3 regions of the Vallitalea guaymasensis genome follow, and region 1 is predicted to be linked to each of the others. Evidence: a T-box and tRNA genes for the amino acid it is inferred to sense, from the RefSeq annotation. Region 1 holds a T-box; the other regions hold tRNA genes.

What was found. The T-box of region 1 lies ahead of leuS (leucine--tRNA ligase). A T-box ahead of a tRNA ligase gene usually reads a tRNA of that ligase, here a tRNA-Leu.
Region 2: it encodes a tRNA-Leu, which carries the amino acid that the T-box ahead of leuS (leucine--tRNA ligase) is inferred to sense. The anticodon was not compared.
Region 3: it encodes a tRNA-Leu, which carries the amino acid that the T-box ahead of leuS (leucine--tRNA ligase) is inferred to sense. The anticodon was not compared.

What each region holds. Positions count from the first base shown of each region.
Region 1 is NZ_CP058561.1:100,316-104,440, forward strand. Features, by position in the region: gene leuS (leucine--tRNA ligase) at 1-2,145, opposite strand, end outside; T-box leader at 2,221-2,445, opposite strand; gene HYG85_RS00495 (hypothetical protein) at 2,545-3,513, opposite strand; gene HYG85_RS00500 (GNAT family N-acetyltransferase) at 3,581-4,125, opposite strand, start outside.
Region 2 is NZ_CP058561.1:2,811,940-2,816,064, reverse strand. Features, by position in the region: gene HYG85_RS12495 (DUF5050 domain-containing protein) at 1-48, opposite strand, end outside; gene HYG85_RS12490 (L,D-transpeptidase) at 238-750, opposite strand; gene HYG85_RS12485 (superoxide dismutase) at 853-1,449, opposite strand; tRNA gene HYG85_RS12480 (tRNA-Gln) at 1,556-1,627, opposite strand; tRNA gene HYG85_RS12475 (tRNA-Gly) at 1,656-1,727, opposite strand; tRNA gene HYG85_RS12470 (tRNA-Gly) at 1,733-1,803, opposite strand; tRNA gene HYG85_RS12465 (tRNA-Phe) at 1,836-1,908, opposite strand; tRNA gene HYG85_RS12460 (tRNA-Leu) at 1,970-2,055, opposite strand; tRNA gene HYG85_RS12455 (tRNA-Tyr) at 2,134-2,215, opposite strand; rRNA gene HYG85_RS12450 (16S ribosomal RNA) at 2,365-3,892, opposite strand.
Region 3 is NZ_CP058561.1:3,693,870-3,697,994, forward strand. Features, by position in the region: gene HYG85_RS15860 (hypothetical protein) at 1-425, shown strand, start outside; gene HYG85_RS15865 (hypothetical protein) at 1,035-1,301, shown strand; gene HYG85_RS15870 (AraC family transcriptional regulator) at 1,485-2,366, shown strand; tRNA gene HYG85_RS15875 (tRNA-Leu) at 2,541-2,625, opposite strand; tRNA gene HYG85_RS15880 (tRNA-Lys) at 2,645-2,718, opposite strand; tRNA gene HYG85_RS15885 (tRNA-Arg) at 2,766-2,839, opposite strand; tRNA gene HYG85_RS15890 (tRNA-Pro) at 2,846-2,920, opposite strand; tRNA gene HYG85_RS15895 (tRNA-Asn) at 2,969-3,040, opposite strand; gene HYG85_RS15900 (FGGY-family carbohydrate kinase) at 3,432-4,125, shown strand, end outside.

The sequences.
Region 1 (4,125 bases):
TTCTGATATATGAGGTACAAAAGGAGCAAGTAGGATTATTAGATTTTCTAATGTTTCTTTATCTACTCCACCATCTTTTTTAGATATACTAACTAATTTATTAGTATATTCCATAAAAGCACTAACTACAGTATTAAGGTGGAAACTATCAAGACGATTAGTTACTTCATAAATCAATTGATTTCTGACTTTTTCTAACTCACCAGTAACTTTTACATCTCTATCCTTGTTATCATTAACCAAGTTCCATACTTTGTTAATATAACGATAAACTCCATCAATTCCTCTATCATCCCACTCAGAATCAAGTTCTGGTGGTCCAACAAATAGTTCATACAATCTTAATGAGTCACAACCATATTTTTCTACAAGATCATCTGGTGAAACTACATTACCTTTGGATTTACTCATCTTAGCACCATTTTTACATATCATACCTTGGTTGAAAAGACGTTTGAATGGTTCTTCAAAATCAACTACACCTATATCATATAAGAATTTAGTATAGAATCTTGCATATAACAAGTGAAGTACCGCATGCTCTATTCCACCAACATACATATCAACTGGTAACCATTCTTTTGCTTTTTCTTTAGAAACTAATTCATTATCATTATTAACATCAATGTATCTTAAGAAATACCATGATGAACCTGCCCATTGTGGCATTGTATTAGTTTCTCTTTTTGCTTTTCCGCCACATACTGGACAAGTAGTATTAACCCATTCGTCTATTGCAGCAAGTGGTGATTCGCCAGTTCCTGTTGGCTCATATGATTCAACATTAGGAAGAGTTACTGGTAATTGATCCTCTGGAACTGGAACAGCTCCACATTTTTCACAATGTATAATTGGGATTGGTTCTCCCCAATATCTTTGTCTTGAGAATACCCAGTCTCTTAATTTATAATTAACTGTTTTCTTACCTATCTCATGTTCTTCTAGATAATTAGCTATAGCTTCTTTTGACTGGGATGATTTCATTCCATTGAATACATCAGAATTAATCATTTCACCTTCGCCAATATAAGCTTCTTGTAGATCTTCTATCTCTTTTCCATCTTCTGCAATAACTTGAATTATAGGTAAATCAAATTTCTTAGCAAAAGCAAAGTCTCTATCATCATGTGCAGGAACACACATTATCGCTCCTGTACCATAATCAGCCAATACATAATCTGAAATCCAAATAGGAATCTTGGCACCATTTAATGGATTAACAGCATAACTTCCAGTAAATACGCCAGTTTTTTCTTTGTCCTGTAATCTATCAACTGATGATTTCATAGAAGTATTGAACACATATTTTTCTACTTCTTCTTTTTGTTCCTCAGTAGCTAATTTACTAACCATTTCATGTTCAGGAGCAAGAACCATGAATGTAGAACCATATAATGTATCAGGTCTAGTAGTAAATACCTTGATTCTCTCATCTATACCATTAACTTTAAAGTCAATTTCTGCTCCGTAGGATTTACCAATCCAATCACTTTGCATTTTGATAACTTTAGCAGGCCATTCAAGCTTTTGTAAGTCATCAAGTAATCTCTCAGCGTATGCAGTTATCTTAAGCATCCATTGACGTAGATTTTTCTTAGTAACTTCAGCACCACATCTTTCGCAAGTACCATTTACTACTTCTTCATTGGCAAGACCTGTTTTACAGTCTGGACACCAGTTTATTGGCATTTGCTTTTCATAAGCTAAACCTTCTTTGAACATTTTTACAAATATCCATTGAGTCCATTTATAATATTTTGGGTCTGTTGTATTAACTTCTTTAGTCCAATCATAGATTGCACTGATTTCTTTTAATTGTCTCTTGAAATTCTCTACATTGGTAGCTGTAGCCTTTGATGGATGAATTCCCATCTTTATGGCATAGTTTTCAGCTGGAAGACCGAATGCATCCCAACCCATTGGATGAAGTACATAATAATTTTGAAGTACTTTGTATCTACTCCAAACATCACTAAGTACATAACCTCTCCAGTGTCCTACATGTAATCCACTACCTGATGGATATGGGAACATGTCTAGGCAATAATATTTTTCTTTGCCTTCTTCATCTTTATTGATTGGATTATCTTTCCAGATATTACGCCATTTTGTTTCTATTTGTTTATGATTATAAACAGCGCTCATTTCTTTTTCCTCCTTTATTACCTCTCATAACAAGAATACTTCATTTTTAGATTAAAAAATCTCTATGCAATTATGCATAGAGACGATATATTCTCGCGGTACCACTCTACTTTATCTCATAAGTATTAACATTCTTATGAAATACCCTTTGTCTTTGTAACGATAAGTAACCGTCCTAACTTACTTATTTTCAGATAGGATACTCCAAGGCGAGTTCAATATATATTGATACTGTTTTACACCATCCAACAGCTCTCTATAATCAATAAAATATCTACTAATCCTCTTCATCGTATATTATAATTATATAATTAACCGTATCATAACATATTGAATGGTGAAAATCAAGACATAATATAGAAAGAAAATCAATTTTACCATAAGTCATTTATTACAATATTATTCTTGATTATCTGTATTGAATATTCCATTCCAATCTGGAAAAATATCAATTTTTGTAATCTTACTAGCCTCATTAAGTTCTTCAGTATCAATTTGAATCATCATCATGTACATATTACCAAGGTCAAAATATAAAGCTTCTGTAAAATCATATTTATATATAGCTTTATAATGATTACAAACCTTTAGAGCATTATCCCCTACACCAAAACCATCTTGAGTAAGGTATCCTTCTTTATTCGTCCTTACACCCATTACTCTTGATAGTCTACTGTCCAAAGTGATGTCCAAACCATTTCCTTCTTCATCATTATAGGCAATTAAAAAGCCATTACCATCTTTTATGACAGCATAATCAGTTCCATATTGTGAAATGACTTTTTCTTTCATATCACCGATTTTTATATCTCCAATTTTCATCTCTACATCAAGAGAATCATAGTCAAATTTACCTTCTACTTGGTCAGATAAACCTTCTATTTTAATATAACCATATCTATTCCATGTGATAGAACCTAAATCTTCAACAAGAGCCCATTTTTCATCTAAATTATTTGTTCCAGTTGATATAACCCTGACCTCTTTAGGACTAGTTCCAATGATTTCTGAATCAGAATATGGGAACATCATTAATGAACAATCACTTTCATAAGATTTTACCCCTACAATATCTTGATATTTATCTTCCCTGTATATGAGGTCTCCATCTTTATTTTCAGCTTTATCCTGATTAACACTATCATTATCTATGGCATCAATTTGTTCATTAAGTTTTTTATTTTCTTCTTCAAACTTTACTACCTGCTGTTTAAGATCATCAATCATTTTTTTCTGTGTTTTCTGATTCTCATTATTATTAATTACAGTTTGTCCCTCATTTACTTGTTTTTGATTATTGCATCCTGTATTGATTACTAATAATATCATTAATACTATAGATACACTTAATACTCTCCTATATTTCATTTTTCTCTCCCTCTTTATTGAAATTAACTAAGTAACAAATTATGGAAATAGATTTATCATGACAATACTAGTTTTCCATATTTATTTGTCCTCTGCCCTCGTTTCTTTCATATCCTATACCTTCATATAATTTTAGAGCGTTATAATTTTCCACATCAGTTGCTATAAAGCTCCTTACAGCACCCTTTTCTATACCCCATTCAATGCAATAATTCAACATAGATTTACCTATACCTTGATGTTGATACTTAGGGTCTACCGCCAATAATCTAATCCATACCACAGTTCCTTTTTCACTATCAAATCCATACAGATTCACTAATGCAACCCCAATGATTTCATCATCTTTTTCTACAACGAATATTTTGGAGTTTTCTGTTTGATACCACTCTTTTATTATTTCTTCATCTTCTCCATTAAAACCTCTAGATAATCCTTTGCAAGACTTAGTGAGTAAACTAGCTTTTTGTGTTTCGGATTCTTTTAATTCTCTTATCTCTACACTAGTACTGCTATTACATATGTATTTAGTTAAATCCTTATACCATAAATCTATAAATTCACTTTCTATATTAAATCCTATTGTATTCATCACTTCTATAAAATCTTCTG
Region 2 (4,125 bases), 2.7 Mb from region 1:
AAAGCATATAAAAACCATTAGGATAATTATATATTTGTTTATTCTCAATTTCATTTCCCCCTAAATAATTAGGTTCTTTCAACTAGTTCATTTGCACTATTTTTATATTGTTTCATTGTATCATATAGATTTTACAATAGTATTACTTTTATATTATTATTTTTATCTTTATCAATTTTAACAGTTCTTAAACTATAACTTTAATTAATACTAACATATTTCATGGTATTTTTAAATCTATTCATGAATAATTACTGTAGTTCCATCTGGAACATTTTCATAGAACCACTGGGCATCTTCCTCTCCAAGCCTTACACATCCATGACTTGCAGGTCCACCTAGCTTATCTTGTTCTTCTTCTATTATATTCCAATCTTTATCTCTAGGAATACCGTGAAATAAATATTGTTCTGTAATCCTTACCCAATATTTTGCTCCTTCTTTAAATCTTTCGGAGTAAAACCATAATCCTCTATTTTCTAAATTGAAAGTTCCAAGTAAAGTAGGCTCTTCTTTTGTTCCACCTGAACATATCATTTCTTTTTTTATTTCATTATTTTCTCTTACAATAACTTTATGTCCTTCTTCTTTTAGAGCTACTTCAACCCATAACCCCTCTACTATATCTTCTATAACTTCATCATTGATTACAAATCTAGCTTCTACTTCTTGGGCTACTTCTTTTTTACATCCTCCTGCTATGAATACAAAGACAGTTAAGATAAGAATAAAAAATACATTTCTTAACATAATACAACCTCTAAATATATATTTACCTAATTATATTCATGCATAATAATAATAGAATGTAAAAAACTTGGATTCAATCTATATAAGTCGAATTAAATATATCTATCTATATGAAACTATCTTAGTTCCCTCTAACCTTTTATTTACAACATCCCAATTAATATTCTCAAAGAATACCTTAATATATTCTTTTCTGTCGATACCAAAATCAATCATATAAGCATGTTCATATACATCCAAAACAAGGATTGGTTTACCATTATATACAGTTCCGTCATCATGACTGTCTTGACCTATTATACGAAGTTTTCCATTATATTCTCCTTGGATTAATACTACCCATCCTCTCATACTTAACCCTGTATTAGTAAACATCTCTACAAAATTATCATAAGAACCGAAATCTCTATTTATCATATCCAGTATCTTACCATGTATCTTAGACTTACGCCCTGTTATATTACCAAAATACAGCTGATGGAGGATAATTCCATTCAAAGAATATGATTCACCTTTTTTTAGGCTCCTTAATGTGCTGTATGTTGAGTTAGGATTTTCATAGCTGTCTTTTTGTTTAAGCAGATCATTTATTTCTCCAAATTTATTAATATAACCTACATATAGATCATAATGCTCTTCTAGTTGTTTTTTTGTAATACCATCCACAGTGTTAAAATTAAAAACTTGCGGTTTGTACATTTTATCACCCTTTCAGTCTATTACAATTATTATATGCATGGTATTAATAATATTGTAAGTCCTAGTTTCCTATCACACAAAAAAAAGATACTTACGTATCTTTTAACTGGGTAGGCAGGATTCGAACCTACGCATACTAGAGTCAAAGTCTAGTGCCTTACCGCTTGGCGACTACCCATCATAATATTAATTTTTTGGAACACAAAAGCGCGAGACGGGATTCGAACCCGCGACCCTCGCCTTGGCAAGGCGATGCTCTACCACTGAGCCACTCACGCATAAAAGCGGGTGATGGGAATCGAACCCACGTATCCAGCTTGGAAGGCTGGTGTTCTACCATTGAACTACACCCGCATATTTTATTTTTTTGTTAGTGTTTCGATCAATGCCCAGAGGCGGAATCGAACCACCGACACGAGGATTTTCAGTCCTCTGCTCTACCGACTGAGCTATCTGGGCTGAATCAGCAAAAACAATTTTACCAGATAATAGAGCATTTGTCAATACTTTTTTATTTTAATGCCGGAGACCGGAATCGAACCGGTACGGTCTTTAAGGACCGCAGGATTTTAAGTCCTGTGCGTCTGCCAGTTCCGCCACTCCGGCATAAAGAATAATCTTATGCCTAACAAATAAATATTTACAATGTAAGAATTTGCCTGCTAAGCAAAGTCAAATCTTTAATGGAGGGAGAAGGATTCGAACCTTCGAAGGCGGTGCCAACAGATTTACAGTCTGCCCCCTTTGGCCACTCGGGAACCCCTCCATAAGAACATGATATATAATATCACATTTCTATAAAATGTCAATAGTTTTTAAACATTTTCTCAGCAGTTAAATAATAGTATATTAAACTCTCAAGTTTCCTTAATTGTTTATAAAGTAGAAACCTCAGTTTCACTTTATTTTCCTTAGAAAGGAGGTGATCCAGCCGCACCTTCCGATACGGCTACCTTGTTACGACTTCACCCTAGTCATCGGCTTCACCTTCGACAGCTCTCTCTTTGCAGTTGAGTCACTGGCTTCGGGCGCTTCCAACTCCCATGGTGTGACGGGCGGTGTGTACAAGGCCCGGGAACGTATTCACCGCGACATTCTGATTCGCGATTACTAGCGATTCCAACTTCATGTAGTCGAGTTGCAGACTACAATCCGAACTGGGACGGCTTTTTTGGGATTTGCTCCATGTCACCATTTTGCTTCCCTTTGTCACCGCCATTGTAGCACGTGTGTAGCCCAAATCATAAGGGGCATGATGATTTGACGTCATCCCCACCTTCCTCCGAGTTGTCCCCGGCAGTCTCTCTAGAGTCCCCAACTTAACTTGCTGGCTACTAAAGATAAGGGTTGCGCTCGTTGCGGGACTTAACCCAACATCTCACGACACGAGCTGACGACAACCATGCACCACCTGTCTCTTCTGTCCCGAAGGAAAGTTCCGATTAAGGAACGGTCAGAAGGATGTCAAGATTTGGTAAGGTTCTTCGCGTTGCTTCGAATTAAACCACATGCTCCACCGCTTGTGCGGGCCCCCGTCAATTCCTTTGAGTTTCAATCTTGCGATCGTACTCCCCAGGTGGAATGCTTAATGCGTTTGCTGCGGCACCGAGGTTCGACCCCCGACACCTAGCATTCATCGTTTACGGCGTGGACTACCAGGGTATCTAATCCTGTTCGCTCCCCACGCTTTCGTGCCTCAGCGTCAGTTACAGTCCAGAAAGCCGCCTTCGCCACTGGTGTTCCTCCTAATATCTACGCATTTCACCGCTACACTAGGAATTCCGCTTTCCTCTCCTGCACTCTAGCAAAGCAGTTTCAAATGCAGTCCCGAGGTTGAGCCTCGGGCTTTCACATCTGACTTACTTCGCCGCCTACGCACCCTTTACACCCAGTAAATCCGGATAACGCTTGCCCCCTACGTATTACCGCGGCTGCTGGCACGTAGTTAGCCGGGGCTTCTTAGTCAGGTACTGTCACTATCTTCCCTGCTGATAGAAGTTTACGATCCGAAAACCTTCTTCCTTCACGCGGCGTCGCTGCATCAGGGTTTCCCCCATTGTGCAATATTCCCCACTGCTGCCTCCCGTAGGAGTTTGGGCCGTGTCTCAGTCCCAATGTGGCCGATCACCCTCTCAGGTCGGCTACTGATCGTCGCCTAGGTAAGCCGTTACCTTACCTACTAGCTAATCAGACGCGGGTCCATCCTATGCTACCGGAGTTTTTACCACTCAGTCATGCGACTCTGTGGTCTTATGCGGTATTAGCACACTTTTCAATGTGTTATCCCCCTGCATAGGGCAGGTTACCCACGCGTTACTCACCCGTCCGCCGCTTTCCACTACCTAAATCACCCGAAGGTTCAATAGATAGCTTCTCGCTCGACTTGCATGTGTTAAGCACGCCGCCAGCGTTCATCCTGAGCCAGGATCAAACTCTCATGTTAAAGTTTCATCTTGACCAGATTGCTCTGGCTTATATTTTATAGACTATCGTCTTTATCCATTAATTTACTAAGGAATTTTCTTGGGTAAAACTTTATTACTAAAGTTTTGTTGTCTAATATACTATTTATTTTTCATTGTTCAAAACTGCGTCGGAGACTATAATAACAAATTATTAGAAATGTGTCAAGCATTTTTAATAAAAAAGTTTTTTATTATTGTTTTATTACTCACT
Region 3 (4,125 bases), 2.0 Mb from region 1:
TAATTTGTATTGCAGGACTTGGAACTATGTATTACAATAAAGTAGATAACTATAAGTATTTACAATCATCAATTGATCAACGGTTTCAACAGCAAATGGGTCTATTAATTTCAGCTCTAAATAATCTGAACAATGAAACTATTGAAGCAAATGAAGAATATAAACAAGTACTATATAGCTTAACCTATTTAAGAAATATGATGGCATTAACAACTTATAATAAAAAGAACAAAAAACTAGAAGAAGCAATTAATTATTTATATGATTATGAAGATAAAGATTTGTTGATACAATCAGAACTAGTAAATCCAGATAATTTGGAGCTAAAACAAATTCTTGGACATTTTCATATGGATTTAAACTCAGAAAAAAATGCCACACTTTTAATTAATTTTCTAAAAAAAGACAAAAAAAATATCCATTAGGTGTGTATAAGTATGGTTTTACTTATGTAACAAACAATGTATAATGTAGACCTACTTCCTTATTGAGGTAGGTCTTTTTTGATTACTTATTATTAAATTATTCGTTAATATTAATAGGTATTTATCTGTTACTAAAGTTAGAATTTAGAGTATTTAAAATAAGGTGAATAAATATGAACAACTCTTTAAAAAATAAATTGAGTAATTTATTATTAATTGTATACTTTTTAATTATTATTGTAATGGCAATATTACATATGCCTACTGTTAGGAACTACAGAAAAAATAATATTTTATCAGTAATAATTATGGCAGTTACTATTAAAACGGTTGTTATTATATTATATTGGTTTACAATTATGCCAAGATATATTAATTAAGCTAACTAAATACATATCATACGATTGCTTGTAGGTATATTATTAGTTATCATAGATTTATATCAATAGCAATTATATTAAGAAAAGATTATCATGTTTGGTATTAGTTTTTTAATGATTAATATTTACTAAATGTCAACTTACTATATAGATTCTTATATGAATGATATTATTAAAAAAAAAATAAGTTAAAGATTCAAATTAATCTTGATTGATTTTGGAGGTATTTATGAAAAAAGTTGTTTTTGGGGGAATATTGATACTAGCTGGAGTAATGCTTTTAGGAATTGTTTATATTCCAACTTCTATACAATGTATGAATTTAAATGGTTGGACAACTCCTACTGGAAAATTTATGTATGCTATGCAAGAATTAGGTAGTACATTTCCTTATTATCTGAGTATTATTCTTTTAATAGTAGGTATAATAATAGGCTTAATTGGATGCTTTGAGAATACAATTAGGAAATTAATAAAAAACCATAATAAGGATTAAAGTATTGTTTAGTAGAGTAGTCTATAACGAAAATAATTTTTGCTATAATACTCGAAAAGTTAAAATTAAACACTATCTTTAGTAAAAAACATTTGGAATATTTTTGCCGACAATACTGTGCATGAAAAGTCGAGTTAATAACTAATAATAATGTTACTCTTTTATTGAAAGGAGGTTAAGTGAATGAAATGGCTAGAAAAAATGAATAATGCAATAGACTATATTGAAGACAATATTACTAGTGATATCGATTATATTCATTTAGCTAGAACTACTGGCTGTTCTGTATATCATTTTCAAAGGATGTTTTCCTTTATTTTAGATATTCCACTTTCTGAATATATCAGAAGAAGAAGGCTTACACTAGCAGCCTATGAACTGGAGAATAGTCATATGAAAATTATTGATATTGCTCTAAAATATGGTTATGAATCTCCAGATTCATTTACACGTGCTTTTCATAAAATGCATGGAGTTACACCTTCGGTAGCACGTAAAAAAGGTGTACAATTAAAAGCCTACTCTCGCTTATCCTTTCATATTTCAATAAAAGGAGATGTAGCAATGAAGTTCAGAATCGAAGAAAAAAAAGAGTGTGAAATATTTGGTAAAAGTATTACAATTGGAATGAAACAGGATTCATATGAGATAATTCCAAAGTTCTGGAAAGATTTATTACAAGATGGGACATATGAAAAAATATGTAAGATAGCTGGGATTACACCTTTTGGTGACAAGCATTTAAATGCAGCCATTTATGATTTTACTAATGACGGATCTTATAAAAATAAGTATATCATTTATACTACTAAACCAAGTAATACCAAAATACCAAATGGCTTAGATATTGTAACAATACCAAAGGCTAAATGGATTATTTTTTCAGACACGTATAAATCGGTAGAGGAGACAAAAGATATAGTTCAGAAACTGTGGAAAAGAATTTTTACAGAATGGCTTCCAACAACAGAATATGAAATCGTTAATGCACCACAATTAGAGGTTTACCCAGATAATAGTAACACAGTAGAAGTATGGATACCAATAAGGACTATTAATCTATAAAGAACTAAAGCACTGTTTAGTAGGCACACTAATTCTAAATCAAAAAATTTATATTTTAATGTAAAATATTAACAGGCGTTTTTTTGCCTTAAGCGTACTAGACCAAATAAAAAGTAATCAAAAAAAGGTTATATCATAATGATATAGCCTTTATAAATGCGATAAAATCGTTGATGCAGTTGGGGGGACTCGAACCCCCAAGTCCTTATCGGACACTAGATCCTTAGTCTAGCGCGTATGCCAATTCCGCCACAACTGCTAATTTTAGATGAAAAAAATGAGCCACCCGGGACTCGAACCCGGGACACCTGGATTAAAAGTCCAGTGCTCTAGCCGACTGAGCTAGTGGCCCATAGTGTAAATAATATGTTTGTATAATGCTCATTATTTTTTAATGAGCGTGCCTGCAGGGATTCGAACCCCGGACACGTGGCTTAGAAGGCCACTGCTCTATCCTACTGAGCTACAGGCACATACAATCGGGGTGACAGGATTCGAACCTGCGGCCTCTTGAACCCAAATCAAGCGCTCTAGCCAAGCTGAGCCACACCCCGTTTTGAAATCAGATCGCAAAACGATTTAAAACTATTATTTAAAAGCAACTCCCCGAGTGGGACTCGAACCTACAACCCTTCGGTTAACAGCCGAATGCTCTACCATTGAGCTATCGAGGAACAGCAAAATGAATTATATAGTAATTTCATCAAAATGTCAATACTTTTTTTGAAAAAAATTTTCAGTGGTGTACAAACCCAGTAAAAATCAGTGTTACAAGGTAGAAGGTTAAATACTCTGAAATGATTTATTTGCGTGAATTAAAAGTCATTCGTAGAAACATATAATAATCTTGAATAATTTTATAAAAAATGATAAAATTAATAGGACGACATACGGACAACTATATGACCTGACGTTAGAACATCGTCAACATATATTATCTTAATAGGAGGTGTAATATAAATTCACGTTTATAGATACATATAAAATATATATTGTTTATTAGTGGTTTTACTGGTATTCCTGTGTTAAAATAAAACTAAGTAATTGATACGGGAGGAATTATGGATGGGAAAATATGTACTTGCAATTGATTGTGGTACACAGAGTTTAAGGGGATTAATCTTTGATAAGAACGGAAAATTACTGGTAAAAGTAAAAAGAGAATTTAACCCTTATTACTCAGTTGAGCCTGGTTGGGCTGAACAAGATCCAAATGTTTATTGGAATAGTTTATGTGAGGTTTGTAGACAGATCAAAGAAGATGAGAAAGATGTCTTCAATGAAATTGACAGAGTAGTTGTAACTACACAAAGAGATTCATGTGTTCTACTTGGTAAAAATGGTGAAATCATAAGACCTGCTATTCTATGGATGGACCAGAGGAAGATTGAAAAGCCAAGAGATATGACTCTATATCATAAGTTAACTATAACGACTGTAGGTATGATGACAACAGCTAAGAATTTTAGTCTTAACTGTAATGCTCATTGGATACAAGATTATGAACCAGAGAATTGGAAGAAAACTCATAAATATTTACAAATATCAGGATTCTTAAACTATAAATTAACCCATGAATTCAAAGACAGTATTGCTTCTCAGATTGGACATATTCCTTTTAATTATAAACACTTTAGGTGGGAAGGTAAACGAGGTCAAAAAAGTCAAATATTCCATATTGAAAGAGAAAAACTGTGTGACTTGGTAGCACCAGGAGGTGTAATTGGCTATGTAGTAGATGAAGCTACTAATGAGACTG